Regions from separate parts of the Rummeliibacillus sp. JY-2-4R genome, predicted to be linked through region 2. Evidence: riboswitches for the same ligand, from Rfam matches in the RefSeq annotation. Region 2 holds a riboswitch; each other region holds the start of a gene.
The links. A riboswitch is a leader RNA that binds a small molecule or an ion and turns the genes downstream of it on or off. The one in region 2 is predicted to bind lysine.
Positions count from the first base shown of each region.

Region 1: another riboswitch for lysine. It lies ahead of dapA (4-hydroxy-tetrahydrodipicolinate synthase); the one in region 2 lies ahead of ACWV26_RS14120 (aspartate kinase).
Region 3: another riboswitch for lysine. It lies ahead of ACWV26_RS00790 (amino acid permease); the one in region 2 lies ahead of ACWV26_RS14120 (aspartate kinase).

Region 1 is NZ_CM132623.1:3,509,954-3,520,827, reverse strand. Features, by position in the region: gene ACWV26_RS17275 (copper resistance CopC/CopD family protein) at 1-1,427, opposite strand, end outside; gene thpR (RNA 2',3'-cyclic phosphodiesterase) at 1,713-2,282, shown strand; gene ACWV26_RS17265 (DUF1284 domain-containing protein) at 2,403-2,819, opposite strand; gene ACWV26_RS17260 (DUF1456 family protein) at 3,123-3,638, shown strand; gene ACWV26_RS17255 (TatD family hydrolase) at 3,688-4,476, opposite strand; gene ACWV26_RS17250 (LLM class flavin-dependent oxidoreductase) at 5,077-6,138, shown strand; gene ACWV26_RS17245 (cupin domain-containing protein) at 6,332-6,940, opposite strand; gene dapA (4-hydroxy-tetrahydrodipicolinate synthase) at 7,128-8,018, opposite strand; lysine riboswitch at 8,151-8,330, opposite strand; gene ACWV26_RS17235 (YsnF/AvaK domain-containing protein) at 8,464-9,330, opposite strand; gene ACWV26_RS17230 (phosphate ABC transporter substrate-binding protein PstS family protein) at 9,977-10,867, shown strand.
Region 2 is NZ_CM132623.1:2,878,224-2,889,097, reverse strand. Features, by position in the region: gene ACWV26_RS14155 (AMP-binding protein) at 1-1,304, shown strand, start outside; gene ACWV26_RS14150 (TetR/AcrR family transcriptional regulator) at 1,404-1,988, shown strand; gene ACWV26_RS14145 (enoyl-CoA hydratase) at 2,046-2,819, shown strand; gene ACWV26_RS14140 (electron transfer flavoprotein subunit beta/FixA family protein) at 2,841-3,614, shown strand; gene ACWV26_RS14135 (electron transfer flavoprotein subunit alpha/FixB family protein) at 3,648-4,625, shown strand; gene trxA (thioredoxin) at 4,791-5,105, shown strand; gene uvrC (excinuclease ABC subunit UvrC) at 5,496-7,271, shown strand; lysine riboswitch at 7,329-7,511, shown strand; gene ACWV26_RS14120 (aspartate kinase) at 7,633-8,868, shown strand; gene ACWV26_RS14115 (DUF2507 domain-containing protein) at 8,941-9,360, opposite strand; gene ACWV26_RS14110 (succinate dehydrogenase cytochrome b558 subunit) at 9,636-10,244, shown strand; gene sdhA (succinate dehydrogenase flavoprotein subunit) at 10,309-10,874, shown strand, end outside.
Region 3 is NZ_CM132623.1:158,562-169,435, forward strand. Features, by position in the region: gene ACWV26_RS00770 (MFS transporter) at 1-952, shown strand, start outside; gene ACWV26_RS00775 (catalase) at 1,158-2,642, opposite strand; gene ACWV26_RS00780 (nitric oxide synthase oxygenase) at 3,597-4,661, shown strand; gene ACWV26_RS00785 (CynX/NimT family MFS transporter) at 4,744-5,958, opposite strand; lysine riboswitch at 6,170-6,348, shown strand; gene ACWV26_RS00790 (amino acid permease) at 6,453-7,925, shown strand; purine riboswitch at 8,164-8,265, shown strand; gene ACWV26_RS00795 (xanthine phosphoribosyltransferase) at 8,611-9,207, shown strand; gene ACWV26_RS00800 (nucleobase:cation symporter-2 family protein) at 9,222-10,568, shown strand.

The sequences.
Region 1 (10,874 bases), 630 kb from region 2:
GCTACATTAGGACTAATCTGTAAAGTTGCTGTGTTTTTATTATCTAGTACTAATGTTTGTTTGAAAGGTCCTGGTGACGAAATGGCAGTTGGTAAATTGGTTAATAGTGCTGCCAGAATCATCACAATCACACCTAACCCAAATTCCAAATAAATAGAACGAGTAAGTAATTTATTTCCACGCTTTTTGCTTTTAATCAAGTGGAATGCACCGAAAATAATCATTACCGCAAACAATATAATTTTGGCCATCAAGGCTTTACCGTAATATGTGTGAACGAAAGAATAGAATGTTGGAATATATGCCAGACTTCCATAGATTCCTGTTAGTAATAGGACGGCAGTTGCTATAAAAGCTATAGACGAAAATCGATGAATCGAATTCCAATAGAGTTCTTTTTCGTTATCCATTTGTACTTTACGGCTAATTGGTAAAAGCCATGCGATATAGAGTAGTGATCCTACCCAAACACTTGCAGCTAGTAAATGAAGAAAATTTAGTGGTATGGCTAAGATTTTATATTGAGAAGCTCCTGCATGACTTGTCAGTGATTTTGAAATCAGTAAAGCTACAAAAAATACAACCGAGAATATCCAATATTTATAAGAAGTTTCTCGTCGCTTACCCATATAGACAACAATCAAAAGTCCAACGATACAAAGCATTTGGACGAACCAAATAGTGCCAAATGAAGTTTGATTCAAAGTTATATTCAATAGGTTAGGGTTAAATGCTTCTAGCCAAGATACACCTGCATCAATACGAGTTTGTAATGGAAGATTTAGCGATAAGCTCATGAACATACCGAGCGATGCAAACCAAATGATTCGATTTGACTTGGAAGTTATGACATTATAGTCTTCCATTTGCTTCGCTTTAACTATAAAGAGGTGGAAAATAACACCACCAATATATAGGGCAAAGCTGGTGTATAAAAGCCATCGTAGAAATAGTAAATCTGCTTCTGGCATATAGCTAGAAGTTACTGCTTTCACAGCGCTCGCTTTATTTTGAGCTGTACCGATACTAAAGGGGATGACCCCTTGAATTGGATGTCCATCTGCAGAAACGGCTTTCCATTGAAGCGTATAAATGCCATTTGGTAACTTTTCGTTTATGTTAGCCTCAAGAATTGTATTATTTTTCTCATCGATTCGAGTCTTTTCTAATGGTACTTTTTTTCCCGAAGAATCCAAAATTTCGATTGAATGAAACCCAGATTGTATCGACTCGTTAAACTGAAGATAAAATCTTTCGGGTGTTGTGGATAATACTTCATTTTCAGCAGGGCTCGAATTAACGATAAAAGCATGGGCAAAGGCCTCTTTTGGAAATAGGGTTAAAATATACATACACAATGTAATGAAACCAATTAGAATAGATAGTTTATGTAAATATCTTTTTTTATTCGCCATTATGGCAAACATTTGCAATCACCACTCATTTTTTAAATTCCACTTTTGCCTGTTGCAACAGGTGCAGATTATTCTTCCTCTCTAGTCTTCTCCTTAAAATTGAATTTTAATGATGATTTTCACCTTAAGACTACGAAAATTAAAATATAGGCTGGTTTTATTAACAATTAACATTGTATAAGATAAATGTGAAATTTGAACGAAGTTTCGAGGGGATTTAAAAAAAACAAAAAAACAGCTGTATTTTGTCATCAATTTTTACGAAACCTATGATTAAAAAGATAAAAGAGGGATACCGTGGATAAAAGTACACATTATTTTTGGGCCGTAAAATTGCCGGATTCAATTAAACAAACTATTCAAAATGAAATGGAAGATCTCAAACAAATTTTTTTGTTTGATCGGTGGGTACATATGAACGATTACCATATTACCCTTGCTTTTCTTGGGGCAGTAGATGAGCAAAAGCTGCAAACTGTCATCGAACGAGTAAGTGAAGGTATTAAAAATGAAAAAGTCTTTCCATTACAGATTCAAGGGATTAATGTGTTTGGCAATACAAAATCACCACGGATTTTTTGGGGAGCAGTAAATCATGAAAGTGCATTATTTCAACTTCAAGAAATCGTTCATAGAAAATGTGAGGAAGTCGGATTTACCTTGGAAACTCGTCCATATCATCCGCATATTACAATCGCAAGAAAATGGTCAGGAAATGGAGAATTCAATACGAATCTGTTAGAAAAGTATAACCCGTTTCATGAGAAGCCTTTATCTTTTATAGCAGATGAAATTGTTTTATATAAAACAAATCTAGAAAAAGCACCAAAATATGAACCGATTAAAACGATTTCCTTAATAAAGTAAGGTAATTAGGCTGAAAAAAATTCACCTGCAGTTCGCAAATATAAAAGAATATATAAAAGAACCATCCTTTTTTTATAATCAAAAAGGATGGTTCTTTTATTCATATATTAGGTAAAGAAATTATTTAATCTCTGTTAATCCTTTTCCATCAATAATAAGTTGAACCCCTTCTTCGCAATATCCGTAAGAACGCCACGAACAAGTTTCACAAACTGTTTGAATATCAGAAGGTATGACATGTTTTTGGACATGGGATTCAATGTCCTTCCACTTTACAATTTGTCCAATTTTTAATCCGATTTTTTCTAAAATAACAGCGTCTCTTTCAAAAATGTTATAATCTTGGCAGTGGTATTTACCGGAGTTCGGGTACTTTTCGCATAATTGATCTGGACCATGTACAAGTTGAATATACGTCTCGGGATTTTCTCTTAAAATATGATGTAAGCGTGTCATATTTTCAACATATTCTTTGGAATACCCCATTCCTCGATAACCTAGTAGACAAAAAATATGGTGACCTCGTAACCTATACATAACTCAACCCCCGGTTTGATTGGATTTTATGTTAACTAATAATGACGGTAAGTTAACTTATTTTCTTTATTTTAGCATACAAAAGATGCCATATGATAAAAAACCATGAAAGTATCAATTACGATGTTGAAATGATACACTTTTATTTGTGTATTTTCTTATAGCTACATAAAGTTCAGATTTATCATCATATGGAGGATTGCCAGTTAGTAATTTGGAAATATTGATGATATAAATACAATGATGTTTGACTAGTAACTTTTTTTAATGGAGTAATTAAACAATTAGTGAGGAAGATGATCAATGGAAAACAACGATATATTAATCAGATTACGATATGCATTTGATATCAAAGATAAAGATATGGTAGAAATCTTTAAACTTGGCGGTGTGCAAGTAACGAAAGAAGAAGTATTAAAAATTCTTACCAAATCAAAAGATGAGTATGATGATTATGAAATGGAAGAATCTGAAGACCAAATCAAATGCAATGACAAAAAGTTAGAAGCATTTTTAAATGGCTTTGTTACATTTAAAAGAGGACCTCAACAACCTAAGCCAGGACAAGCTAATGTCTCTGAGCCAACAAACCATAAAAAAGACCATGTTAATAATATGCTGCTAAAGAAACTAAAAGTAGCACTTCAATTAAAAACGGAAGATATGCTAGATATTCTAGACGAAGGTGGAATCGCAGTATCAAAAGGTGAACTAGGCGCTATTTTAAGAAACCCTGCTCATCGTAATTACAAAGAATGCGGTGATAACTTTGCGCGGAAATTCTTAAAAGGATTGACGTTTAGATATAGAGGATTATAGAGGAAAGTACCATACAAAAAAGTCCCCAAAACAGGGGACTTTTTCGTTTTTACAGGTGGAAAAATCGTTTGGTGTTCTCAAAAGAATGTCTAGCTACTTCTTCTGGCGTAACATCCATATATTTGGCGATTTCCTCAACAATATGTGGGAGGAAAGCTGGTTCATTTCGACCGTGTTTTGGCTTTGGACGCAATGTCCGGGGTGTTAGATAGGGAGCGTCTGTTTCGACCATTATGCGATTAAGTGGGATGAACTTTGCAGCTTCTTGTAAATCCATACCTCTTCTTTCATCACAAATCCATCCTGTAACTCCAATATGAAATCCCATTGATACATAGGTTTTGACTTCCGATGCATTCCCTGTAAAGCAATGAACGACTGCCTTTTCAATTAGATCTGGGTAATTTTTCATGATTTCTACAAAACGTTCGTGTGCATCTCGAACGTGTAAAAAGAGTGGCATGGAAAGTTCTCTTGCTAACTCCAACTGAGCAACAAAACATTTTTCCTGAACATCTTGAGGGGAGTACATTCGATTAAAATCCAATCCACATTCACCAATCGCCACGACTTCTTTATTTTGTGCTAGATGTCTTAAAACATCGATGGATTGGTGGTTAAATAGACTTGAATCATGAGGATGAATCCCTGCTGTGGAATAAAGAATTGTGGGATATTGTTTTGCGATTTCTAGACTAGCTTTACTACCTTTTTCACTAGAACCCGTAAGAATCATTTTGCCAACACCATTTTGAACTGCCCGCTCAATCACTTCGTTGTAATCCTTTGAAAAACTCTTTTCTGTTATGTTAAGACCAATATCTATTAATGGATGCATAAAATTTCCTCCTGAATGCTCGATATGTTTATTTTAGTGAATTCCTTGGTGTATGTACAATAAATTTACCGATAAGTAAACATGACTAAGCCTCTATTATAAAAAAGAGTTTGTATTATTCACTCTGATGACAACTTAAGTCTGTTTTCTTCAATGAAAAATCCGAATATTTAAATTGCACAAGAAGGAGAGTAATTACTACTTAAATAGCAAATTAATTTATATATCTTCGAGCGGACAGTTCCACGTGAAACTAAATTGAATCAAAAAGATGGAAACTTAGGTCACTATCTGTGATTGTTTTAAAAATTTTTTCAATCAACTTGTCCCTTTTCATATAACTTTCATCTAATTAATAAATAAAGAAGAATGGATGTTAACTACTTGAAATGCAGACAACTTGTCTATAGCAATAACAGAAGATTTTAGATAATAGAATAAAGAAAGAGAATATAGCTGTGATTGTTTCATAAATCATTTAAAAGTATAGTGATGCAATATGTAATTTAATGTATCCTAGTTTTAGGATTATTTTTTCAGTTGATTTATAATGACACTATTCAAGTGATTATGAAAGATTTTAGATGAGGGGGAAAATTGATGGAATTAGGAATAACAACGTTTGTTGAAACAACGCCTGATGTTCAAACAGGTGAAGTGAAAAGTCATGCCGAACGTATACGAGAGGTTGTAGAAGAGATTGTACTTGCAGACAAGGTGGGATTGGATGTTTTTGGAGTAGGGGAACATCATCGCGAAGATTATGCATGTTCTGCACCAGCAGTACTTCTTGCAGCAGCTGCTTCACAGACGAAACATATTCGATTATCAAGTGCGGTTACTGTATTATCTTCAGATGATCCTGTACGTGTCTATCAGGAGTTTTCAACACTCGATGCGATTTCCAATGGCCGTGCGGAAATCATGGCTGGTCGTGGTTCATTTATCGAGTCGTTTCCACTTTTTGGATATGATTTACAAGATTATAATGAGTTATTCGATGAAAAATTAGATTTATTATTAAAAATTCGAGAATCTGAAAAAATCACATGGACTGGAAAACATCGTCCATCGATTAATAATCGTGGGGTCTATCCTCGTTCTGTACAAGAGCCACTACCTATTTGGATTGCTAGTGGGGGAACACCGGAATCAGCTATACGAGCAGGCTTTCTTGGATTGCCACTTACATTAGCAATCATTGGTGGGAGTCCGTTATATTTTGAAAGGTCAGTCCAACTTTACTATAGGGCAGCAGAACAAGCTGGTCATGATCTATCTAAGTTGAAGATTGCTTCCCATTCCCATGGATTTATTGCTGAAACTACAGAACTTGCAAAAGAAAAATTTTATCCATCCACTGCACAAGCAATGAATGTATTGGGGAGAGAAAGAGGCTGGGGACCATACACTCGACAAACCTTTGAACAAGCGTGCAGTTTAGAAGGTGCTTTGTATGTGGGGGATCCGAAAACTGTCGCAGATAAAATCATCTTCCTTCGTAAAAACCTTGGAATCACTCGTTTCATGCTCCATGTACCAGTTGGATCCATGCCACATGAAGATGTACTTATGGCAATTGAATTATTAGGAACGGAAGTCGCACCTATTGTAAAAGAGGAAATTGACCGATGGGAAGCGGAGACAGAAGGGACTTTATAGGTTAAAATGTTTACCGAACAAAAAAAGATAAGACTCTGAATTGGAGTTCTTATCTTTTTTATTATTTCTAATTCACTTATATAAGTAAGGGTCCAGTCTTACACAAAAGCTTGTATTTATGATTTTTAATAGGCAATTCAACAAAATCATTGGAAAGTATTTGACTTAAATTGTGGCAAAAAGAATCTTCTCTTCAATGATTTTCCACAGGTTTCGTTTGTTGAACTGTCCCATGTGGATGCTGAACTGGAGCATAGATTGAGTACAATTTGATCGGTCTATCACCTGTATTGATTAAATTGTGCCATGTTCCAGCAGGGATGATGAACGCATAATTATCCGCAACGTTTCTTTGGAAATTTAAATTTTCTTTGCTATTACCCATTTTCACGATTCCTTGCCCCTCTTCAATACGTATGAATTGATCGAGGTGAGGGTGAACCTCCAAACCAATGTCATCTCCTACACCAATGCTCATTAAGGTGAGTTGTAAATGATCACCCGTCCATAAAGCGGTGCGATAATTATTGTTTTGTTTTGTCGCTTGCTCAATGTTTACGACAAACGGATTTGGCCCATAATCCTTCAAGACAATTGGAGGATTATTTTGTTGCTGTGGAAAATCCATTCCAGGTGCATATCCCATATCGTATGGTGTTAATTGTCCCGAAAAATTTGGACTGTAAGGAGAAGGAGAGTAAGGCTGGACAGGCATTCCATACATATTATTCATATTACCTGTGCTATACATTGCTTGATTAGCACAATAAGGACATGAACTTGCATAGTAGTGATAATTCATTTAATCATTCCTTTTTTTAGGCTTCCTCAATCATTGTATTCAGTTAGGCAGATAATGTGATGCAATCTATAAAAAGAGGATATTTATGCCTTGCTCTTTTGTTCTCATAATCAGAAAGCTTACTAGTAAAAAAGTAAAAATAAAACCCCGTGCTAAGTGGATGCACAGGGTTTTTGCTATTTATCTATTATACAGTTGCCGCTTTTTCATTCACTGCTTGCAAAACTTCTTTTAATTGACTTGTTTCTTCATCATTTAAAGGAATAATCGGTAAGCGAGTTCCGCCAACAACAACTCCATTAAGATTTAATGCAGCTTTGACAGGTGCTGGGTTTGGTGCTGCAAATAGACCATTGAAAACCGGAAGAAGTCTACGGTGATCTGCAGCTGCTTCTTGTGTTTTACCGCTTTTGAATTTTGTAATCATTTCTTGCATTTCATTTCCAATGATATGAGATGCAACAGAGATTACCCCAGTAGCACCAATAGCGATTGCAGGTAATGTTAAACTGTCTTCGCCAGTGTAAACACTAAATTCTGCAGGTGTTTGGCTAATGGTTTCAGCCATTGCATCTAGATTACCAGCTGCATCTTTGATGGCAACGATATTTTGAATTTGCGCAAGACGAACGACTGTATCGACTGACATATTGATAACACTACGACCAGGGATATTGTAAAGTAAAATAGGAAGTTTTGTGCTTTCAGCAATTGTTTTAAAGTGTTGATACAATCCTTCTTGGGAAGGTTTATTATAATATGGAACGACGAGCATGATGCCATCGACACCTGTATTTTCTGCTTGTTTTGTTAACTCGATTGAAGCTCTTGTATTATTTGATCCAGTACCAGCAATGACTGGAACTCGTCTATTTACAACTTCTACAACAAATTTAAACAATTCTACTTTTTCGTCTGAAGTGAGAGTAGGTGATTCACCAGTTGTACCGGCTACTACTAAACCTTCAGTACCATTATCTATTAAGTAATTAATTAGTTCTCTAGTGGCTTGAAAATCAATGTCGCCATTTTGATCAAATGGAGTTACCATCGCAGTTAATATTTGTCCAAAATTCATTACTTCTCCACACCCTTTATTATTATTTGTAAAATAAACTAGAGGGAGAAGGGCAATTAGTAAGATAACGCAAAAAAGCAACAACGTGGCTACGTTGTTGCAGTAGAAACAATAAAACAAAATTATTTCTGTGCGTAAGATAGCCCTCCATATAGTTTCCTACATGACAGTTCTGTATTTATTCAATAACAGAACCAGCTTCAAGATGAATGAGTTTCTTTCCACTTCGGCAAATATCCCTTTTCACAATGGTCATCGAATCTCATCATTCTTGCATTGTGTACTAATGATATATGCTCCTCTATCCTTACTTCAAAAGAATATTGAAATAAGTGAATATTTAGTTGGTTAAATCATACCAGTATTTTCATGTGATTGCAACACTTATAATATAGAAAATAATACTAAGATATGTCCTAAAGATATTCACCATTTAATAGTATTATTAGAATTTGTCTTGATCAGTACGTGCGCTGTCTTCATGAATAATTGCATCACCGTTTGTTTCAATTCTTGCTTCTTCACGTTTTAATTGATCGGTAACTTGTTCGGTCTTTTCTATCTTATTCTTTCCAATAACTAATTCTTCGTTTATCACTGGTTTTTTCGTTACTTCAACTTTTTCTTCCACTATTGGTATACGGATAGATTCATCACCATCTATTGAATCTATTGGTGTAGTAGGATCTGCTGTGTTTAATGTAGCTGCTACCTCATCATCTACTTTGCGTCTTTCCACATACACTTCTTCATGTGTAACAGGAATATTAATTGTTTTTTGTTCTTCAACCACTTCCTTATGAACTTCGACCTCGCCGGTTTGAACAGGTTCTTTTTCTACATTCAGTTGTTCTTCACGAAGTTTCAGTGAGTGTTCTTCATCTGTTCCATAAGAATTAAGTGGTGACCTTTCGTATAATGGATCAGTTGGGTTGGATAAACTAGCTGCTACATTATCGGTAAGAAGTAAAATTTTCCCGTCATCGATTTCTTCTGCATAATTACGTGCTTCTGCATCACCCAAACCAAGTCCTAGTAAATATTCGTAATAAGTTCTTCCGTCTACATCAAAATCACCACGGAAAACGGAAAGAAGACTTTCGAAGAATCCTTTATCCTCATCCACATCTGCACCGCCAAAATCTTCAGAAGTTACGCCTGTTTCATTTTCGATAGCGGCAGGGGAAGGGAAGTCCTTTGTATTCGTCGCAATTGAAAGTTGGTCTAACGAATATCCCTTTTGTTCATAGTCATGAATCGCACGAATAACCTCCACTCTCGTATCATAAACACCTAAAACTTTTTTACTCATAAATAATTACCTCCGTTTTTTAGAGTTTTTTATCACTTCGTTTTACATATACCCGCAATGATGACGGCAAAACAAATAATGTTGAAAAGTAGTGATATTTTTGATGTGTAGCTCTAAAAAAGGACTAGTTTTTCTCATGTATTTTTTGGACAAGAGCGTATTTTGAATCGTTTATATTAGAATTTTTATAGGCAACTAACCGTTTTTAATTGAACGGTTAATTGCCTATTGTGTATCGAAATATGAAAATGAGAAAAACTAAAAACCCACAAGTTTATTATGTGCTTATTGTTTGAAACAAACCATTCAAACAAGACAAGTTAATTACTATTTTAAAGTAGGTAATATTTGACTCGTATGATAAATGCTAATCTATCCATACTTCTAACAAGGTGAAAAAATTAGAGACGGGAGGAATTGGATAAAAAGGTAATAAATAATTGGGAATATTATGTAATGAAATATACCCTCTGTATTGGTTAATGTAAACGCAATGTAAATATACCAAAAATAGATTTACTTTAAATTAATATTAAATACACAGTGGGATAACATTTCACCTTTAATATGGGATTTGTAAGAGGCAAGATAAACAGAACGGACTCGATAAAGGGAGGAAAAGAAAGTGAAGTTTTCAGGTTTAAAAATGTCAATGGCAGGTTTAGTAATAGCAGGTGCTTTAGCTGGATGTGGCAATGCTCAAACTAGCAGTGATAATACAAAAACAAGCGGTACAGATAAAACAGCTGAAAAACCAGCAACTACAGAATTATCTGGTTCAGTTACAGCAGCTGGTTCAACTGCTCTACAACCTCTAGCAGAAGAAGCTGCAAATGCAATTCAAGGTACAAACCCTAATCTAACAGTAACTGTACAAGGTGGCGGTAGTGGTACTGGTGTAAACCAAGTAGCTTCTGGTGCAGTTGATATTGGTAACTCTGATGTTCCTTCAGCTGATAAATTAGAAGACAAATCTAAGGCAGGTAAACTTGTTGATAACAAAGTAGCAGGTATTGCTTTTGCTATGGTAGTAAATAAAGATGTTAAAGTTGATTCTTTAACTGAAGCACAAATTCAAGACATCTTCTCTGGTAAAATTAAAAACTGGAAAGAAGTTGGCGGTAACGATGAAAAAATCAACATTATCAACCGTCCAGCATCTTCAGGTACACGTGCAACATTCGAATCAATCTTCATGAAAAACGCTAAAATCGACGATAGTCTTGGAACAGCTCAAGATTCAAATGGTGCTGTAGAACAATCTGTTAACTCTACTCCTGGTGCTATTAGCTATCTTGCAATGTCTTATCTAGTAGGCGAAAAAGCAAATGCTTTAAAAGCGCTAAAAATTAATGATGTAGAAGCAACTAACGAAAACGTTGCAGCAAAAAAATATCCATTCTGGGCATATGAATATATGATTACAAATGGTGAACCTAAAGAAGCAGTTAAAGGATTTATCGACTTCGTAACTGGTGATGAATTCTCTGATACAGTTAAGAAAATGGGTTATATCCCAATGTCTGATTTAAAATAATTTCCGT
Region 2 (10,874 bases):
TCCTTTATCCAAGAATTATGAAGGTATGGCGAAATACAGAATTAGAAAACATCATTGTTACAGGCATTAAAGAGTACTTGCCTTTTCCCAAAAACCTATTGTATCCATTTATTCAAAAGAAAGAATATGGCTTTAAAGTGACGGTTGAACATAGCGGCTCTAACCATCTATTTTCAGAAATCATGAAAATCGGAGAGCTGAAAAAGGTAAACTTAGCGCCCAATAATAGTGATGATATAGCTTTACTGCAATATACGGGAGGAACCACAGGATTTCCAAAGGGTGTTATGTTGACGCATAAAAACTTAAGTACAAACGTACAAATGTGTAGTGCATGGATGTCAGAATGTATTCCAGGTGAAGAAGTTGTTATGGGTGTATTACCTTTCTTCCATGTATATGGTATGACAACTGTATTACTGCTGTCTGTTATGCGTGGAGATAAAATGGTATTAGTACCAAAATTCAATGTATCGGATACATTGAAAACGATAGCTAAGCAACAAACAACAATTTTTCCTGGAGCCCCAACTCTATATATTGGATTATTAAATCATCCAGATCTTGATCAATATAATTTGACTTCGATTAAGGCATGTATAAGTGGTTCAGCTCCCTTACCAATTGAGGTACAAGAAAATTTTGAAAGAGTTACTGGTGGAAAACTTGTAGAAGGATATGGTTTGACTGAATCTTCTCCAGTTACCCATGCGAATTTTATATGGTACGGAGAGCGTAAAAAAGGTTCAATTGGTGTTCCTTGGCCAGATACAGATGCTGTGATATTCAAAACAGGTACAACAGAGTCGCTTCCAATCGGTGAAATTGGCGAAATTGCTGTAAAAGGACCACAAGTGATGAAGGGATATTGGAATCGTGTAGAAGAAACAGAAATGACCTTACGCGATGGATGGCTTTTAACAGGAGATTTAGGTTACATGGATGAAGAAGGTTACTTTTTTGTTGTAGACCGGAAAAAGGACATTATCATTGCTGGTGGCTATAATATTTATCCTCGTGAAGTGGAAGAAGTTTTATACGAACACGATGCTATTCAAGAATGCGTTGTAGCTGGAGTACCTGACCCGTATAGAGGGGAAACAGTAAAGGCGTATATCGTATTTAAAGAGGGTTATCAAATATCAGAAAGTGAGCTAGATCAATACTGTAGAGCAAATTTGGCTGCTTATAAAATACCACGTATATATGAATTCAGGACTGAATTGCCTAAAACAGCGGTAGGTAAGATATTGCGCAGATCATTAATTGAAGAAGAAAAAGCAAAATTAGAGCAAATTATTTAAGGGAAAAAGCAGACTTGACAATAACCGGTTTAGAATATAACATAAAAATATGAATGAATAACCATTCATATTTTTATGTTAAACCGGTGGTGATCAAAATTGAAAAAAGACAAGCCTAAATACAGACAGATTATTGATGCAGCAGTCATCGTAATTGCAGATAATGGTTATCACCAAGCACAAGTTTCCAAAATTGCAAAACAAGCAGGAGTCGCTGATGGAACTATTTATTTGTATTTTAAAAACAAGGAAGACATTTTGATTTCTGTTTTCCAGGAGAAAATGTCTGTTTTTGTGGAGAATTTACAAAAAATATTGAAACAAAGTACTACTGCAAAAGAAATGCTTTATGGAATGATTGAGGGACACTTTAAAGTGCTTTCAGAAGATCATCATTTAGCTATTGTTACACAACTAGAACTTCGCCAATCAAATAAAGACCTTCGTTTGAAAATCAACGCTATTTTGAAAGAATACCTTGATTTACTTGATGAAATTTTAAAAAAAGGGATTCAAGATGGAGAGTTTGTTGAAGATATTGATATTCGACTTACTAGACAAGTTATATTTGGAACAATTGATGAAGTATCAACAACTTGGGTGATGAAAGAGCAAAAGTATGATTTGGTTGCTATGGCGCCAAGTGTTCATCAAATTTTGCTAAAAGGTATACAAAGGGGGTAGCAAAGTTTTTAACTTTGCTACATACATATTTTTTATAGACTAAGGAGGATATGGGGAATGGAATATCTAAATTATATAGTAGACGAAGGGGTAGCATTAGCAACAATCAATCGTCCACCTGCAAACGCTTTATCTCGTGCATTAGTCGAGGAGGTAAATTTACTTCTTGATGCTGTTGAAAAGGATACAGATGTACGAGTCGTCTTACTACATGGAGAGGGTAGATTCTTCTCTGCAGGAGCTGATATAAAAGAATTCACTGAGTTAACTACACCAAAAGATTTTGAAACCCTTTCAACTCAAGGACAAGATATTTTCGAGAGACTTGAAAAGTTTCCAAAACCAATCATTGCAGCAATTCATGGTGCGGCACTTGGTGGTGGATTGGAATTAGCGATGAGTTGCCATTTCCGTTATGTTAGTGAGACAGCAAAATTAGGTTTACCAGAACTACAACTTGGTTTAATACCAGGTTTTGGCGGTACACAGCGATTACCTCGTTATGTTGGAGTAGCAAAAGCTGCTGAAATGATGTTCACTAGTGATCCGATTTCAGGTGTTGAGGCAGTAAAGTGTGGTCTTGCTAATCGTGCAGTACCAGAAGAATCCTTATTAGAGGAAGCTCTAAATACTGCGAAGAAAATTGCAAAGAAAAGCCCTGTTGCATTAAGAAAAGCAATTGAAATGCTGCAATTTGCCAAAACGCCATCTTTTTATGAAGGAATCACAGCTGAAGCTCAAGGATTCGCAACAGTTTTTGTTACAGAAGATGCCAAAGAAGGAATTAATGCATTCATCGAAAAAAGAGAGCCTGTTTTTAAAGGACAATAAAAGTATTAGGAGGTTAGAAATATGAACATTTATGTATTAGTTAAACGAACTTTTGACACTGAAGAGAAAATCGTATTAAATGGTGGCGCGATTCAAGAAGATGGTGCTGAATTCATCATTAACCCTTATGACGAATATGCAATTGAAGAAGCAATCCAAGTTCGCGATGCTCAAGGTGGCGAAGTGACAGTTATAACAATTGGCGGAGAAGATGCTGAAAAACAACTTCGCACAGCTTTAGCAATGGGTGCAGATAAAGCTGTACTGATTAATCCAGAAGATGATGTTGAAGAATTAGATCAATTCTCTGTCTCATATATTTTAGCCGAGTACTTAAAAGACAAAGATGCAGACTTAATCTTAGGTGGGAATGTTGCCATTGATGGTGGCTCTGGACAAGTTGGACCTAGATTAGCAGAATTATTGGGTATTAACTATGTAACTACTATTACAAAACTAGATATTGAGGGGACTCTTGCTAAAATTGTGCGCGACGTTGAAGGGGATTCAGAAGTACTTGAAACTTCACTACCACTTTTAGTAACAGCACAACAAGGGTTAAATGAACCACGTTACCCATCATTACCTGGAATTATGAAAGCGAAGAAAAAACCATTAGAAGAATTAGAATTAGATGATTTAGATATTGATGAAGATGATGTAGAAGCAAAAACAGAAACAGTTGAAATTTTCTTACCTGCTCAAAAAGCTGCTGGACGAGTGCTACAAGGAGAATTACAAGACCAAGTAAAAGAACTTGTTCAATTACTACATTCAGAAGCAAAAGTTATATAAAGCTGATTTACAAATGCTTAAGGAGGAAATCACATGACAAAAAAAGTATTAGTATTAGGTGAAGTACGTGAGGGTTCTTTAAGAAATGTATCATTTGAAGCGGTTGCAGCTGCAAAAACAATTGCTTCTGGTGGTGAAGTAGTTGGCGTTCTAATTGGAGATGCTGTTGAAGAGTATGGTAAAGAACTCATTCAATATGGAGCAGACCGTATTGTAACTGTAGAACATCCACATCTGAAACAATACACTTCTGACGGCTTTAGCCAAGCATTTATGGCAGTTGTTGAGGGAGAAAATCCAGATGGTATCGTGTTCGGTCATACAGCTTTGGGAAAAGATTTATCACCAAAAATTGCTAGTAAATTGCAAAGTGGATTAATCTCTGATGTTACAGCAATTGAAGGTGATGGGGATGATGCATTATTTATTCGCCCAATTTATTCTGGTAAAGCATTTGAAAAAGTGAAGATTAAAGAAGGTCTAGTATTTATCACAATTCGTCCAAATAATATTGCACCTCTTGAAAAAGATGATTCTCGTTCAGGTGAAGTTTCAAGCCAATCAGTTGAAATTACGAATCTACGCACTGTAATCAAAGAAGTTGTTCGTAAAGCTGCTGAGGGTGTTGATTTATCAGAAGCGAAAGTCATCGTATCTGGTGGTCGTGGTGTTAAAAGTGCAGAAGGATTTGAACCATTAAAAGAACTAGCAAAACTTTTGGGTGGAGCTGTTGGTGCATCTCGTGGAGCTTGTGATGCAGATTATTGCGATTATTCATTGCAAATTGGACAAACTGGTAAAGTTGTAACACCAGATTTATATATCGCTTGTGGAATTTCTGGAGCAATCCAACACTTAGCGGGGATGTCGAACTCTAAAATCATTGTTGCTATCAACAAAGATCCAGAAGCGAATATTTTCAAAGTGGCAGATTATGGTATCGTAGGTGACTTATTCGAAGTTGTACCTTTGCTAATTGAAGAATTCAAAAAAGTAGCGGTTAATTCTTAAAACATAAGAAACTCTGCAATTATTAAGTGATATGCAGAGTTTCTTTTTTTCATTAGAAGCGTTATATTATGTTAAAATAATGGAGTGGTGAGCAGAACAGTCGCGCTCGACATTCTTTTTATGCTACACTACCGATACATAGAGTTTTAAGGAGGAAATTAAATTATGTCAATTGTACATTCAACAGATGCAACATTTTCAAATGATATTGCAAACGGTTTAGTATTAGTAGATTTCTGGGCAACTTGGTGCGGACCATGTAAAATGATCGCTCCAGTCCTTGAAGAATTAGATCAAGAATTAGAAGGTAAAGTGAACATCGTAAAAGTTGATGTTGACCAAAACCAAGAAACAGCTAGCCAATTCGGTATTATGTCAATCCCAACATTATTATTGTTCAAAGATGGCCAACAAGTTGACAAAACTGTAGGTTTCCAACCAAAAGAAGCATTAGCTGAATTCATCCAAAAACACGCCTAAGTCTTTGGATTGATATACTAAGAGGTTGTCCAATAAGTAAAATTTAATTAAAGAAGTAATAATTAGTAAAATTGCTCTTCCTCATTTATATGAAGAAGAGCAATTTTGTTTTAAATTATTATATAAATAGTAGACCGAAGTTTCTGAGTGGAGTCTCTTATAGGATTAGTATCTAGCAAGTGTCTATTACGATTGAATAATGTATCAATATAAAATATTTATTATTTATATTTTGACTAGAAATCTTAGATGGAGATAAGTACTTCAAATTAACACCAAATTTGAATGAAAATGTTTACTCAGACTCCTAAGCAGTAGAAGAGGCTCATACTCTGTGCTCTATAGTTTATATTTCCATAATCTGGACAAGCCCTTTTATGAGGTGATTTGATGAATGAATTAATTAAACAAAAATTAGCAATTTTACCCGATCAACCCGGATGTTATTTAATGAAAGATCGTCAAGGTACGGTAATTTATGTAGGAAAAGCGAAAGTATTAAAAAATAGAGTACGCTCTTATTTTACAGGAACACATAATGGTAAAACTCAACGTCTAGTAAGTGAAATAGAAGATTTTGAATATATTATCACTTCATCAAACAAAGAAGCCTTTTTACTAGAGTTAAATTTGATCAAATTACATGATCCAAAATATAATATCATGCTGAAAGACGATAAGACCTATCCATATATTAAAATTACCAATGAAAAATACCCGAGATTACTTACCGTTAGAAAAGTCAAAAAGGACAAAGGTAAATATTTTGGACCTTATCCAAATGCATACGCAGCCAATGAAACAAAGAAACTTTTAGATCGACTGTATCCATTGCGTAAATGTCAGACATTGCCAAATAGAGTTTGTTTGTATTACCATCTTGGACAATGCCTAGCACCATGTGTGAAAGAAATTGAAAAAGAAACGTATACGAAAATGGTACAAGAAATCACTAGTTTTCTAAATGGTGGACATACTACTGTCAAGGATGAATTACAAAAGAAAATGATAGAGGCATCTGAACAACTTGATTTCGAACGTGCTAAAGAATACAGAGATCAAATTGCACATATTGAAGCAGTAATGGAAAAACAGAAAATCACAACGAATGATTTTACCAATCGAGATGTTTTCGGCTATGCAGTAGACAAAGGGTGGATGTGTGTTCAAGTATTTTTTGTCAGACAAGGAAAATTAATCGAGCGAGATGTATCACTATTTCCATCTTATGGTGAGCCTGATGAAGAGTTTTTGACGTATGTCGGGCAATTCTATGAAAAAACTGAACATATAAAACCAAAAGAAATCCTTATTCCTCAGGAAATTGACGATGAAGTGCTTCAACAAGTATTAGATATTAAAGTAATAAAACCATTAAGAGGACAAAAAAAGGAATTATTAGATTTGGCTTCAAAAAATGCTCAGGTAGCAATATTAGAGAAATTCCAATTGATTGAAAGACAGGAACAACGAACAATTGGTGCATGTGAAGCGCTTGGACAAGCTATGAATATTGCAACACCTATTCGTATTGAAGCATTTGATAATTCCCATATATTTGGAGCAGATACTGTTTCAGCTATGGTTGTTTTTATAGATGGAAAACCAAGTAAAAAAGATTATCGCAAATTTAAAATCCAACATGCGGAAGCCCATGACGATTATGGTGCGATGCGCGAAGTTATCCGAAGACGTTATACTAGAGTGTTAAAAGAAGGCCTACCTTTACCGGATTTACTCGTGACGGATGGAGGAAAAGGACAAATGGAGGTTGCGCGAGAAATTTTAGAAGATGAATTAGGACTCGACATTCCAATCGCAGGTTTGGCTAAAGATGATAAGCATCAAACCTCGCAACTTTTATATGGCAATCCTCCTGAAATCATTCCATTGAAACGCACAAGTGAAGCATTTTATCTATTACAACGAGTACAAGATGAAGTGCACAGATTTGCCATAACATTCCATAGACAATTACATGAGAAAAACGCCATAACTTCTGTTTTAGATGAGATTCCAGGAGTTGGCCCAAAAAGGAAACAGCAATTATTGAAATATTTTGGTTCTATTAAGAAAATTAAAGAAGCAACTTTTGAAGAGCTGCAAGAAGCAGGTGTACCAAAAACTCTATCTCATACAATAATTGACTTTTTTTCGGGAAAATGATTGATAGATAGTCATTCGTATGGTATCTTAATAACACCAATTAAAAATCACTGATTTAGTGATGATAGAGGCGCGGATTTCAAGAGTATCCGACTGGAGGATGAATAGATCCTTAGAAGGTCGGCGAAAGGGGAGGCCGCCGAAGTTGCAAGTTTGCTAATTCCACCTTGCTGCTGGTTCTACATTGAAGAAATGTAGAATTGTCAGAATCGATTCCGGTTCTGGAGGGCTATCTCACATGAATGTTCTATAGAACGTGCATGCAAAGAGCAGCCTAATCACATTTGTGATAAGCTGCTCTTTTTTCTTTAGAAATCATTGTGAAAATCGCCCACATATAACTATGTAGGGGAGCGTTTTGATGAATACTTTAGTGGTTAAATTTGGCGGTACATCCGTCGCGACAACAAAAAAAATCATGAATGTCGCACAGCGCATTTTACATGAAATACAAAATGGCTATCAAATTGTTGTTGTTGTATCTGCAATGGGTAAAACAACAGATCAACTTGTTGAAATGGCCCACGAAATTTCTGAAACACCTTCAAAAAGAGAAATGGATGTCTTACTAACAACAGGTGAACAAGTAACTATATCATTGTTAACGATGGCTTTGCATAAGTTAGGAATTGCGGCTCAATCATTCACTGGTTGGCAAGCAGGAATCGTTACAGAACATGTGCCTAGCAATGCGCGCATTGAGAATATAGCGCCAAATGCTTTAAAAGAAGCTCTAAAAGCTGGGAAAGTTGCAGTAGTAGCTGGATTCCAAGGGATTGATGATGAAGGCAATATTACTACACTGGGACGTGGCGGTTCTGATACAACAGCTGTAGCTTTAGCAAGCGCACTTGATGCAGAGCGATGTGATATTTATACCGATGTTGATGGTGTGTATACGAGTGATCCTAGATATGTAAAAGGTGCGAGAAAGCTACAAGAAATGTCATATGACGAAATGCTAGAACTAGCTAATCTTGGAGCAGGTGTTTTGCACCCAAGATCAGTAGAGGTTGCTAAAAATCATAATATCAAAATGTCAGTACGTTCTAGCTATGAGGAAGTAGAAGGCACCATTTTGAAGGAGGAAGTTTCTGTGGAAAAAGATTTAGTGGTTCGTGGGGTTGCGTTTGAATCAGATATTATTCGATTAACTGTTTATTATGAAAAAGCTTATACTGGCTCATTAGCCAATATATTTACAACATTAGCCAAAAATCATATTAATGTTGATATTATTGTTCAATCTATTATTGAAGGAACAGAGCCTTCTGTTTCTTTCTCAGTGAAAAAAGAAAATTTACAAGATGCTTTAAATGTATTATCTGAGCATCAAAAAACCCTTGGTTATCACCATTTAGACCATGAAGGTGATCTTGCAAAAGTTTCTATTGTAGGTTCAGGTATGGTTTCAAATCCTGGGGTTGCTGCTTCGATGTTTGACCGTTTATATCGCGAAGGAATTCCGGTGAAAATGGTTAGTACTAGCGAAATTAAAGTATCAGTGGTTGTACCACAAGAAGATATGCTAAAAGCAGCAAATGCATTGCATGATGAATTTAACCTCTCAATCCAAGAAAAAATCGCTCAACAATAAGCGATTTGTTAAAATGAATAAAAAAAGGATTTCAAAGAAGTGTTTTACACACTTCTTTGAAATTCTTTTACTTTATCCTTCAATTTTATCTTTTAAATCCCATTTTATATGAAATTTCACAACGGATAGTTTCGGTTTTGTCTCCTCATAACACTCAGTGAGGAATCCGCAGCATATTTGTTGATGTTGAGCTAAAAAGCCTGCTTCTAATTTGAAACAACGTTGATCAAATTTAAGGATTTCAGGATCACCAGATAAAGTACAAAAAGCTTCACTTGCAGACACTTTATCAATCGATAAATCTCCCCATCCAGCTTCTTTAAAAAAGTCTACAGCTTCCTCTAATTCGTATAGCGGAAATTTACGCGCTAATTCTTTACCACACCAATATAGTATATCTTCTTCGTTTTTACCTAAAACTGAAGATAGTACATGATCGCGTATTAATTCGTAGCCAAATTGGGTAAATTCATTTTTTTGTTGAGTAGACATTGAAATCCTTCTTTCATAAATTTTTGTCCAATTTTTGTCTTGAAAAGAAGTAATAGATTTAAAAGAGAAATTTATGTACCTTTTCGAGAATATCAAAGAACTAAAGGGTTGATATAAATAGTTTATGTTACCTTGACGCTAATGGATGTTGAGAGTACAATAAACTTGTCATAATATTGTACCATTATGAAGCAAGCAGTCAATAGATGCTGAGTTACAAAAGCATGGCAAAAAGGTGACGCACTTGTTTCCTAGTACTAAGGGGGGTAACAGTCTTGTCGAAAGATCGAGAGTTTTATTTGCGTCGTCTGCATTCTCTTCTTGGAATTATTCCAGTAGGATTGTTTGTGACGCAACACTTGTTATTAAACTTCCAAGCAACACACGGAGCAGAATCATTCAACAAAGCAAGTAACTTTATGGGGAACTTACCATTCTTATGGTTCCTTGAGTGGTTCATCATTTACATTCCATTAATGTTCCATGCATTTTATGGTTTGTACATTGCATTTACTGCTCAACCAAATAACAAACGTTTTGGTACATTCCGCAACTGGATGTTCCTATTACAACGTATTACTGGGGTATTCCTTGTAATCTTTATTGCATGGCATATTTTCCAAACTCGTATCCAAAAAGCACTTGGAACAGAAGTTGACTATGATATGATGGCTAATGTACTATCAAACCCAATCATGGTAGTATTCTACGCATTAGGTATTATTTCAGCTACATTCCATTTAGCTAATGGTATTTGGTCATTCTTAGTGAGCTGGGGTATTACACAATCTCCAAAATCACAAAAAGTTGCAACTTACATCACAATGATTTTCTTTGTAGTGTTATCTGTAATCGGTGTAATGGCTCTATTTGCTTTCGTTTAATCGAAAAGCAGTAGGCCACTTGTAAGCGCTTGATTACTATTCGAACGAGGAGTGAGAAAAAAACATGGCTAAAAGCAAATTGATAGTCGTTGGTGGCGGTCTAGCTGGCTTAATGTCTACTATGAAAGCTGCTGAAATGGGCACAGAGGTTGAATTATTCTCATTAGTTCCGGTAAAACGCTCACACTCTGTATGTGCGCAAGGCGGAATTAACGGTGCCGTAAATACAAAAGGTGAAGGGGATTCTCCATGGATCCACTTTGATGATACAGTTTATGGTGGGGACTTCTTAGCGAACCAACCACCAGTTAAAGCAATGTGCGATGCTGCACCATCTATTATCCATATGTTTGACCGTATGGGTGTTATGTTTAACCGTACACCAGAAGGTTTGTTAGATTTCCGTCGTTTCGGTGGAACACAACATCACCGTACAGCATTTGCTGGTGCGACTACTGGTCAACAACTTCTTTATGCACTTGATGAACAAGTTCGTAAATGGGAAGTTGAAGGATTAGTTACAAAATACGAAGGCTGGGAATTCCTAGGCGTAATTCTTGATGATGAAGGCGTATGTAAAGGTATTAAAGCACAAGACCTAACAACTCACGAAATCAAAGCATTCCGTGC
Region 3 (10,874 bases), 1.3 Mb from region 2:
GAAAATTCTAATTTACTCTGCAATCGCCTTTTTAGTTGGATGTGTCTTATATCTGTTCACGAATTCACTATGGGCCATCTTAGTTTTACGTGTTTTGCATGGTTTCACATTTGGTGTGATCACAACAGTTAAAGGAACAATCAGCGCTGAACTTATTCCTGCATCTAGACGTGGAGAAGGTATAAGTTACTTCTCACTTGCTATGGGGTTAGCGATGGTATTTGGTCCGGTAATTGGTTTAAACTTAGCTAATTTAGATATGTATACAACTAGTTTTATTTTATGTATCCTTCTTTCCGCAATCAACATTGTATTAGCTGTAACACTTAAAGTGCCTAAATTAGAATCTACATCTTCAACTAAAGAAAAACATAAATTCTCTTGGAATGATATTCTTGATAAGAATACGATTCCCTATGCGGTTCCAACATTCTTATTGGCTATTGCCTATTCATGTGTATCTGCATTCTTATCTCTATACGCAAAAGAATTAGATTTAGTTGCTGCTGCAAGTACATTTTTCATCGTTTACGCTGTGTTTATGATTGTGTTACGTCCATTTACTGGTAAATATTCCGATGTTTATGGACCAAAGGTAATCGTTGTGCCATGTATCATTATTTTTGGGATTGGTATGTTCGTCTTACAATTACCGCTTACTGGTTTCTTAATGATTTTAGCAGGTATTCTTATAGGTATCGGCTACGGTTCTGTTACACCAGTATTCCAAGCGCAAATTATTAGTTCTGTTGAAAAACATCGTGTTGGTATTGCCAACTCTGTATTCTTCAATGCAATGGACTTAGGTATGGCTGTTGGTGCTTTTGCACTTGGAATCGTTGCAAAAAATATAGGATACAGTAAAATGTATTTAGTCGCTTTATTTGTCATCGTTGTTACATTCCTTATCTATCTGTTAGTGACACGTAGTAAAAAGGCTAACGCGAAATAATATATTTTATTAATTTTAATCTACGGCAATGCTGTTGACTGTTTAATGATTGAATAGTAAATCGCATTGCTGATGCTAATAAATTCATTTTATTAATAAATAGTAAACCCATACTATTTAATCCAAAAAAGACTGTAGACAAATTTCCGTTGTCTACAGTCTTTTTTAATTGTGGATAATTGTCGAATTAATATTTTAAAGAATTTTAGTGGTATTGAACTTCTTTTAATACATCGATTGTGTTAATATCGATGCCCATTGCGTTTGCAACGCCTTCACCATATTTAGGATCTGCTTTGTAGCAGTGGATAATATGACGTTCTTTGATGAAATCTTCTACGCCTTCCATATTACGAGCTGTATTTTCAAATAAACGTTGTTGTTCATCTGGGCTCATGATGTTGAATAATTTACCTGGTTGTTCAAAGTAATTATCATCATCTTCGCGGAAGTCGTAGATATCTGCTGGACCTGCTTCTTCGCTTGGGTTTTTGAATTCTGGTTGTTCTTGCCATTCACCGTAGCTGTTTGGCTCATAGTGTAAAGTGCTGCCTAAGTTGCCATCTGTACGCATTGCACCATCGCGGTGGAAGTTGTGAACTGGGCATTTTGGAGCGTTTACTGGAATTAAGCTGTGATTTACACCTAAACGATAACGTGCAGCGTCAGCATATGCAAATAGACGTGCTTGTAACATACGGTCTGGTGAGAAGCTAATGCCAGGAACTACGTTTGAAGGTGCGAATGCAGCTTGTTCTACTTCTGCAAAGTAGTTCGCTGGGTTGCGATTTAATTCGAATTCACCCACTTCAATTAGTGGATAATCCTTTTTGTACCAAACCTTTGTTAAGTCAAATGGATTATCAGGATGATTTTTTGCTTGTTCATCTGTCATGACTTGGATGTACATTGTCCATTTAGGGAACTCCCCACGTTCGATTGCTTCATATAGGTCGCGTTGTGAGGATTCACGGTCCTTTGCGATCACTTCTGCAGACTCTTCATCTGTTAGATTTTGAATTCCTTGTTGTGTTTTGAAGTGGAATTTTACATATACACGTTCGTTTTCTGCATTGATCATTGAATAGGTGTGAGAACCAAAACCATGCATATGGCGGTAATCCGTTGGGATACCGCGATCGCCCATTACATAAGTAATTTGATGTAATGCTTCAGGAAGGTTTGTCCAGAAGTCCCAGTTGTTATTTGCTGAACGCATATTCGTACGTGGATCGCGTTTTACGGCATGGTTTAAATCAGGGAAGTGCATTGCATCACGGAAGAAGAAAACAGGCGTGTTGTTACCAACTAAGTCCCAGTTACCTTGTTCTGTGTAGAATTTCAATGCAAAACCACGGATATCACGTTCAGCATCAGCTGCACCGCGTTCGCCTGCTACTGTTGAGAAACGAGCGAACATATCTGTTTTCTTACCAACTTTCGAGAAGATAGCTGCTTTTGTATATTTTGTAATATCGTGAGTAACTGTAAATGTTCCGAAAGCACCTGAACCTTTAGCGTGCATACGACGTTCTGGAATAACTTCACGGTTAAAGTTTGCTAATTTTTCAATCAACCAAACGTCTTGTAATAGTACCGGACCACGCTTACCTGCAGTCATAGAGTTTGTATTACTTACAACAGGAGCACCAGCGGCAGTAGTTAACTTTTTGTTGTGACTATTTGTCATGAAATGATTCCTCCTAATAAGTTAATAATTTCTTAGAATTACCTCTTTGAACATAACTATAACAGACCGATAATTAAATGTAAATTATAATAATTCTATTTTAGTAATTTTTACTTTAAAGTATATGATATAAAATATCCGACTGTTAAAGTACTATATAAGTTGATATATGCGCTCATAAGACACAAAATAGAAACAATTGAATTTCAAGTATTATGTTATTTATAGTGTTATTTATAATATGAGAAGCTGATGAGAATAAGAAATGAATTTATTCAATCAATCTTCTCATTAATTTAAAAATAAAGTAATTAATTGCATATTATAATAATTATAATTATCAATTTAACTATAAAATAGGCCTTAATTGAAAATAGTGTTAAAGGTATTGGAAGTCATGAATCTTTGAAAGCGTGAATTTACATATTTATGAAATAATAATAAATTGATGAAAAGAGAAATTGGTTAGTGATTAAACTTTCATACTCCCTAAACAGTTTGTGAGCTAACTATAAAAGGAGAGTAGCAAGCAGATGAATTGTCCAGCTTGAAGTCTCTCTAAAACAGTATAAAATCTAATTGTTGATTGTTCAGTCGATTGTAGCAACAAGTGCATTCGTACCGTTTACCATTACCATATTTATGTTTGTATCCAGTATTTTATCTCCAATTGATATTAGAAAATGGGAATTTAATTTAAATTCTCTCGATAAAGATAAAAAAATGACGATGTATCATTATAAAGTCGAAATGAAACACCTCTTTTTGTATTCAACAGAGAACGATAAGTAACTAGATGAACTGGATATTAGTAAAAGCTCATCTCAGGAACTTCTATTCATTTTGAGAATTCTGAAACGTAAATCAGTATCTAATCTACATATTTTTTAGTTAAAATATTTCATTTATGATAGAGGTATTGAAGTTTTTAAGTAGGAGGTTTCTGATAAGAAAATGCCAATGTTAAATAAGGCAATTGATTTTATAAAGATGTATTATGCTGAGAAGAGTTTGCCAAAAGAGCAGTTGGAACAGCGGCTTAAAGAAGTGGAACAACAAATTTCAGAGCATGGGAGTTATTCTCATACGACAAATGAGCTAGAATTTGGTGCAAAAGTAGCTTGGCGAAATAGTAATAAGTGTATTGGGCGCTTATTTTGGCAAACGTTACAAGTAAAGGATCAACGAGAAATAGTAGATGAAGAAGCCATTTATGAAAAACTTTTAGAACATATTGAGTTTGCTACAAATAAAGGGAAAATACGGCCGACTATTTCCATCTTTGAACCAGAAAAGGTTCGTATTTGGAACCATCAGTTAATTCGTTATGCTGGTTATGAGCAAGAAGATGGATCTGTAATTGGAGATACTGATTCCATTGTTTTTACAAAGAAGTGTATTGAATTAGGTTGGCAAGGAAAAGGTGGACAGTTTGATGTATTGCCACTTGTTATACAGATTGGGGATAGAGAACCTCGTATCTTTGAAATTCCAAAAAGTTATATAAAAGAAGTGTCTTTACGTCACCCTGAATTTGAGTGGTTCGAAAGTTTACAGTTGAAATGGTATGCTGTGCCTATGATTTCTTCTATGAAGCTTGAGGTAGGGGGGATCGTCTATGCAGCTGCTCCTTTTAACGGATGGTATATGGGCACTGAAATCGGTGCTCGTAACTTGGCAGATGAATCTCGCTACAATCAATTACCGATTATTGCAGAGAAAATGGGATTAAATACGTCTTCGAACTCAAGTCTATGGAAAGACCGTGCGTTAGTGGAGCTCAATGTTGCAGTACTTCATTCTTTTAAGGAAGACGGTGTAAGTATTGTGGACCATCATACTGCTGCGCAACAATTTAAACGATTTGAAGCAAATGAAGAATCTGCAAATCGTGATGTTACGGGCAATTGGACATGGCTGATTCCACCCTTGTCACCTGCTACAACGTATATCTTCCACAAACCATTTGATAATACGAAAAAGTCTCCATCATATTCTTATCAGAAAAGTCCTTATTGAAATATTTGAGGGTTGCCCTGGCGTAAATAATCTAAAAATTAAATGAAAAGGGAGCAAACGTATTGTTGCTCCTTTTTGTCTTCTATTTCTCAGGTGTTACAAAGCGGTCTTTTGCTGATATCCAGGCAGCTATAAATAACCCTATTACGACAATAGCGTAAAGCATATTTGCCACATGAAAGCTGCTCCATAAATCATGAACGTATCCATAAAGTACGGGACCTATTGCAGCAAGTAGATAGCCAATGGATTGTGCAGTCCCACTAAGTTCTGCAGCTTCTATTGCATTTCGGGAACGGAGTGAAAAGAACATCATTACAAGACCGAATGATGCACCACCTGCAAGGCCAATTAGAACCATCCAAATAATCGTTAGAGACGTCCAGTTCAGCAATATTCCTGTAAAGCCAATTACATAAAATATAGTAAACAATGCTACTAAAGGACGTTGGTCTGTCCTACGCCCAGCGAGTATTGGAATCAGGAATGTCATAGGTAATTGTGAAAATTGCAAAATAGAGAACATCCAGCCCGCTTGACTTGCGCTCATACCTTGGGATTCTAACATTGCTGGAATCCAAGCAGCTGTTGTATAGAAGATAAATGATTGTAAACCCATGGCTACAGTGATAGCCCAAGTTAAAGGATACTTCCATATAGGTTTTCTTCCATTTTGTTTTTTTTCTTTTTCCTTTAATTCCGCTTGCTTCCTAACATGAGGTAACCATACGGCGATGGCGATTATGGTTAAAACAACCCAACACCCAAGAGCGCCTTTCCATCCTAAAGAAGTACTAGCTATTGGATAACTAACGCCTGCTGCAACACTTGCTGTAACGTTCATAGAAAGTGTGAAGATGGACGTTAATAGTCCTACTTGAAAAGGGAATTTTAGCTTGATTAGCGCAGGTAGCAATACATTACCAAAGGCAATTGCAATCCCGATTAATCCAGTTCCAATTAATAGGGAGAAAGTATTTCCAAGTGAGCGACTGAGAATCCCTATCGCTAAAATAATCATGGCACCAAGCAGTGTTTTTTCGAACCCAAAACGACTAGCCAATTTAGGGGCAAATGGGGATACAATCGCAAATGCTAGTAATGGGATTGTCGTGATGAACCCTGCTAATACATTTGAAATATCCAAACCTTCTTTTATGTAGGAAATAATAGGACCAACAGAAGTGAGTGGAGAACGTAGTGTAGAAGCAATGAAAATAATACCAAGAACAAGAAGCCAAGTACTTCGATTCCATGGTATTTTTTTGCTATTTCGAGTTGATTGTTGTGAAGCCAAGCTACATAACCTCCTCGTAAAACAGATTCTTTTAGCAACAGTATCATTAATAGAGAGTAAATTTCAATATTTAGTAAAAAATTAGAAAGCTAAGGTATTATAAAACTTAAATTGTATCTTTAAATCTATCAATTTACATCTTGTTAATAGAGCTTCTCTGTACTATAATGGGGAGCGTAATAAAAATTATATATTGCATGCCTCATCCAATAGATGGGGTAGAGGTCGCGATCTTCATAAGTATAATCGACGAGATGAAAAAGCATTATTGACTCGATTAAAAAGGGAATATCGCCGAAGTATTGTTAAGCTTTTTATTGGCAATGCTGGGGCTGTTATCGAAAGGGACAGAACTGTCACGCAAAAAATGCGTGTTGAGCTATCTTTATCAAGGTTGATGGGGAATTTAGATACCATCCACAAATATTTTGCGGTGGTTTTTTTATTTTCCTTTACCCGCCTCATCAGCAATGAAAATCGGAAAGAGGAGAATTATGAGTACAAAAAATACAGGCGATAGCGTTCAGCAGAGCTTAAATAGAGGATTAAAAAGTCGCCATGTTACGATGATTTCACTCGGTGGAACCATTGGTACAGGATTGCTACTTGCGAGTGGTAACTCAGTTGCTACTGCAGGACCAGGTGGCGCGATAGTAGCTTATGGTTTAATTGGGATAATGGTATTTTTCCTAATGACTAGTCTTGGAGAAATGGCTGCTTATATGCCAGTTTCAGGTTCATTTAGTACGTATGCATCAAAATTTATCGATCCAGCATTAGGCTTTGCATTGGGTTGGAACTATTGGTATAACTGGGCAATTACTATCGCAGCAGAAATTTCAGCTGTATCTATTGTGATGAAATATTGGTTCCCTGATAGTCCTTCCTATATATGGAGCGCATCATTTTTAATTCTTATTTTTGTTTTAAACTACTTATCTGTTAATAGTTTTGGCGAAAGTGAATATTGGTTTGCTTTTATCAAGGTAGCTACGGTTATCATCTTTATTATTGTAAGTTTCTTAATGATCTTTGGTATCCTTGGTGGACATGCACCGGTTGGGTTTACGAACTTCTTTAAGGGAGATGCACCTTTCCATGGTGGATTCTTTGCGACATTTGGTATTTTCTTAGCTGCAGGTTTCTCATTCCAAGGAACTGAATTACTTGGTGTTACTGCAGGCGAAACAAAGAACCCAAGCAAAACAATTCCAAAAGCAGTGAAACAAGTTTTCTGGCGTATTTTGCTATTCTATATTTTAGCGATTTTGGCAATTGGTTTGTTAATTCCATATACAGATCCACGTCTTGCGAATAGTGATGATGTAACTGTAAGTCCATTTACATTAGTATTTGAAAATGCAGGGATTGCCATTGCTGCATCTATTATGAATGCAGTCATTTTAACAGCAATTCTTTCTGCTGGTAATTCAGGTTTATATGCATCATCACGTACGCTTTGGGAATTAGCGATGGAAGGTCATGCACCTAAAATATTTAGAAAGCTAAACAAACGAGGAGTTCCAGTGGCGGCACTTGTTGCCACAGTGCTTGTAGCATGTCTATCATTTTTAGCATCCTTATTTGGTTCAGGTACAGTCTATACATGGTTATTAAATGCTTCAGGTATGTGTGGATTCATCGCATGGCTTGGAATTGCGGCTAGTCATTATCGATTCCGCAAAGCGTTTATAGCACAAGGTCATGATTTATCTGAGTTACCATATCGATCTAGGTTCTTCCCGTTTGGTCCAATTTTTGCATTTGTCTTATGTGCAGTTGTTGTATTAGGTCAAAATTATACAGCATTCACAGGTGGACATATTGATTGGTACGGAATATTAGTATCGTATATTGGCTTACCAATTTTCCTAATCCTTTGGTTCGCCTATAAATTGAAAAACAAAACAAAGATAGTAAAGTTAGAAGAAGCAGATTTGACATCAAATCGTCCAATTAAAGACTAATCAAAAGGCTAATCTCTTGTAGGGTAAAATACCTATATTGGATTAGCCTTTTTATCATGATTATTTTTAATTGAAATGAAAAATACGATAAAAATACATCAGAACGTTCGTAGATTAGCCTAATTTAAGCCGCTAAAACTGTAAATATTCGGTTTTTCGGAGATTTCTGAATTATTTTATATTTTGTGTTTTGTTGAAAAATAATACTTTCATGCTATAATTGTGACATTCTTAATATTACAACAAAATATCATTCACTCATATAATAGCGAGAATATGGCTCGCAAGTTTCTACCAGCTCACCGTAAATGAACTGACTATGAGAAGCAATATAGATTGGAAATAGACTATTCTATTTACCAATCCCATCGACTAAACTCGAAGGACTTGCTCCACTCATAGATGACTGGATGCAAAGTACTTCGAGTTTTTTTATTTAAAAGCGGAACACGCCCGTTAAGCCCCGACAATCGTTGGAGGGCCCGAATCGAAAGCGTACTTTCAGCTTTCGACCGAGGGAACGAAACGACTCGAGGGGCTGGCGTGTGGAGCTGGATAAGGTAAAAGCGGAGGTGGCTCGTTCAGCTGCGACAGTTGCTTGCGGGCTCGAATCGAAAGCATCTTCTCAGCTTTCCACCGTAGCTGGGTAATAGTAAAAACACAACACGCCAATAACTCTAAGTATATGAAATCAAGAAGGGAGTTCCTAAGTTTGAAAGCACTTCAGGACAAAATCATTAATGAAGGTAAAGTTTTATCAGGAGATGTATTAAAAGTAGATTCATTCTTGAATCACCAAATCGATCCACAACTTATGCAAGCGATTGGACAAGAGTTTGCAGAACTATATAAAGATGCTGGTTTAACAAAGATTTTAACAATTGAATCATCAGGAATTGCACCAGCAGTAATGGCGGGACTTATTTTAGGAATTCCTGTTGTCTTTGCTCGTAAAAGTAAATCTGTAACGTTAACTGATAACTTCTATACTACAGAAGTTTATTCATTCACAAAGAAAATAACTAGTACTCTTACAGTTTCAAAAGATTATGTAAAAGAAGATGATGTCATTCTAATCATCGATGATTTCTTAGCAAACGGTGAAGCAGCAAAAGGATTACTTGATATCGTAAAACAAGCAGGTGCTACTACTAGTGGTATTGGTATTGTCATCGAAAAAGGCTTCCAACCTGGAGGTAAGTTACTACGTGAACAAGGATATCGAGTTGATTCATTAGCAATCGTTTCTTCGTTAGAAAGTGGAAAAGTACAATTTGCTTAGGAGGCAACTAAACAATGAATAAGGCAAAACTGGCAACACTTGGTATTCAGCATTTGTTAGCAATGTATGCAGGAGCTATTTTAGTACCATTAATCATTGGTGGAGCGCTTAAATTTGATTCTACGCAGTTAACTTATTTAGTATCCATTGATATTATGATGTGTGGTATTGCTACATTATTACAAGTGGTTCGCGGTAAAGTTTTTGGAATCGGATTACCATTAGTTTTAGGATGTACATTTACAGCTGTAACACCGATTATTGGAATCGGTACTAAGTTTGGTCTAGGAGCTATTTATGGTGCGGTAATCGCATCAGGGTTAATCGTTGTTCTTATTTCAGGTGTTTTCGGTAAGTTAGTAAAATTCTTCCCGCCAATTGTGACAGGTTGCGTTGTTACAATTATCGGGATTACATTAATTCCAGTCGCTATTAATAATGCCGGTGGTGGTCAAGGAGCGCCGAATTTTGGCTCTGCCTCTAACATTTCACTGGCCTTTGGTACACTCATAGCAATTATTTTGTTATATCGTTTTACAAAAGGATTTGTACGTTCAATCTCTATTTTAATCGGTCTAGTACTTGGTACCGTTGCAGCAACGTTCATGGGTATGGTTGATTTTACACCAGTTAGTAATGCTGCATGGGGCCAATTGGTTACACCATTTTATTTTGCAAAACCAGAATTTCACTTTGTTCCAATTATGACAATGACATTAGTTGCAATTGTATCGCTTGTTGAATCTACTGGTTCTTACTTTGCCTTAAGTAACATGACTAAAACACCTATCAATGATAAAGCACTTGCTCGCGGCTATCGTTCAGAAGGTTTAGCCTCAATCATTGGTGGTATTTTCAACTCATTCCCTTATACAGCTTTTTCTCAAAATGTGGGTTTAATGCAAATGACCGGTGTAAAAAATCGCGCTGTAATTTTTATCACTGGGATTTTACTTGTGGCTCTAGGATTCTTACCTAAAATTGCTGCATTAACAACAATTATTCCGACAGCCGTACTTGGTGGAGCTATGATCGCGATGTTTGGTATGGTAATTTCTCAAGGGATTAAAATGCTAGGTACTGCTATCCAAGGTTCTGAAGGCAATGCAATGATTATCGCTTGTTCCATTGGTATGGGGCTTGGTGTGACAGTTGTTCCTGATATTTTCAAAGTATTGCCAGAAACTGTTCGTATCTTAACAAGTAATGGTATTGTAGCGGGAAGTATTACAGCAATCGTATTAAATATCGTATTTAATATGATTCCTTGGAGACGCGATGTGCAAGTCCAAGCAGAACCTGCACAAGTGAAGGATAAAGCAAAAGAAGCTACTCCTAATTTCACTGAAAAACATGCTTAACCGTTGAAACGTTAAAACGAGGTCTCATCCAATAAGGATGAGACCTTTTATATTTTATAGGTAATAGATAAAACATGCGTTTAGCGGATTCTATATTCTAATTCGACTAATCATGAATTAGAATAATAAATTAATTTTTAAGGAATAAAGTAGTTCAGAAACCACATAGATACTAAAATCTAAAAGATTTATAAAAAGATCCACCAAAATTAAATTTTGACTTTTTAAAAAATTAATTATATAAATATTCTATCAACATCAACTCCCTTAGTAATTTGACATTTACATATGGGGAGAAATGAATAA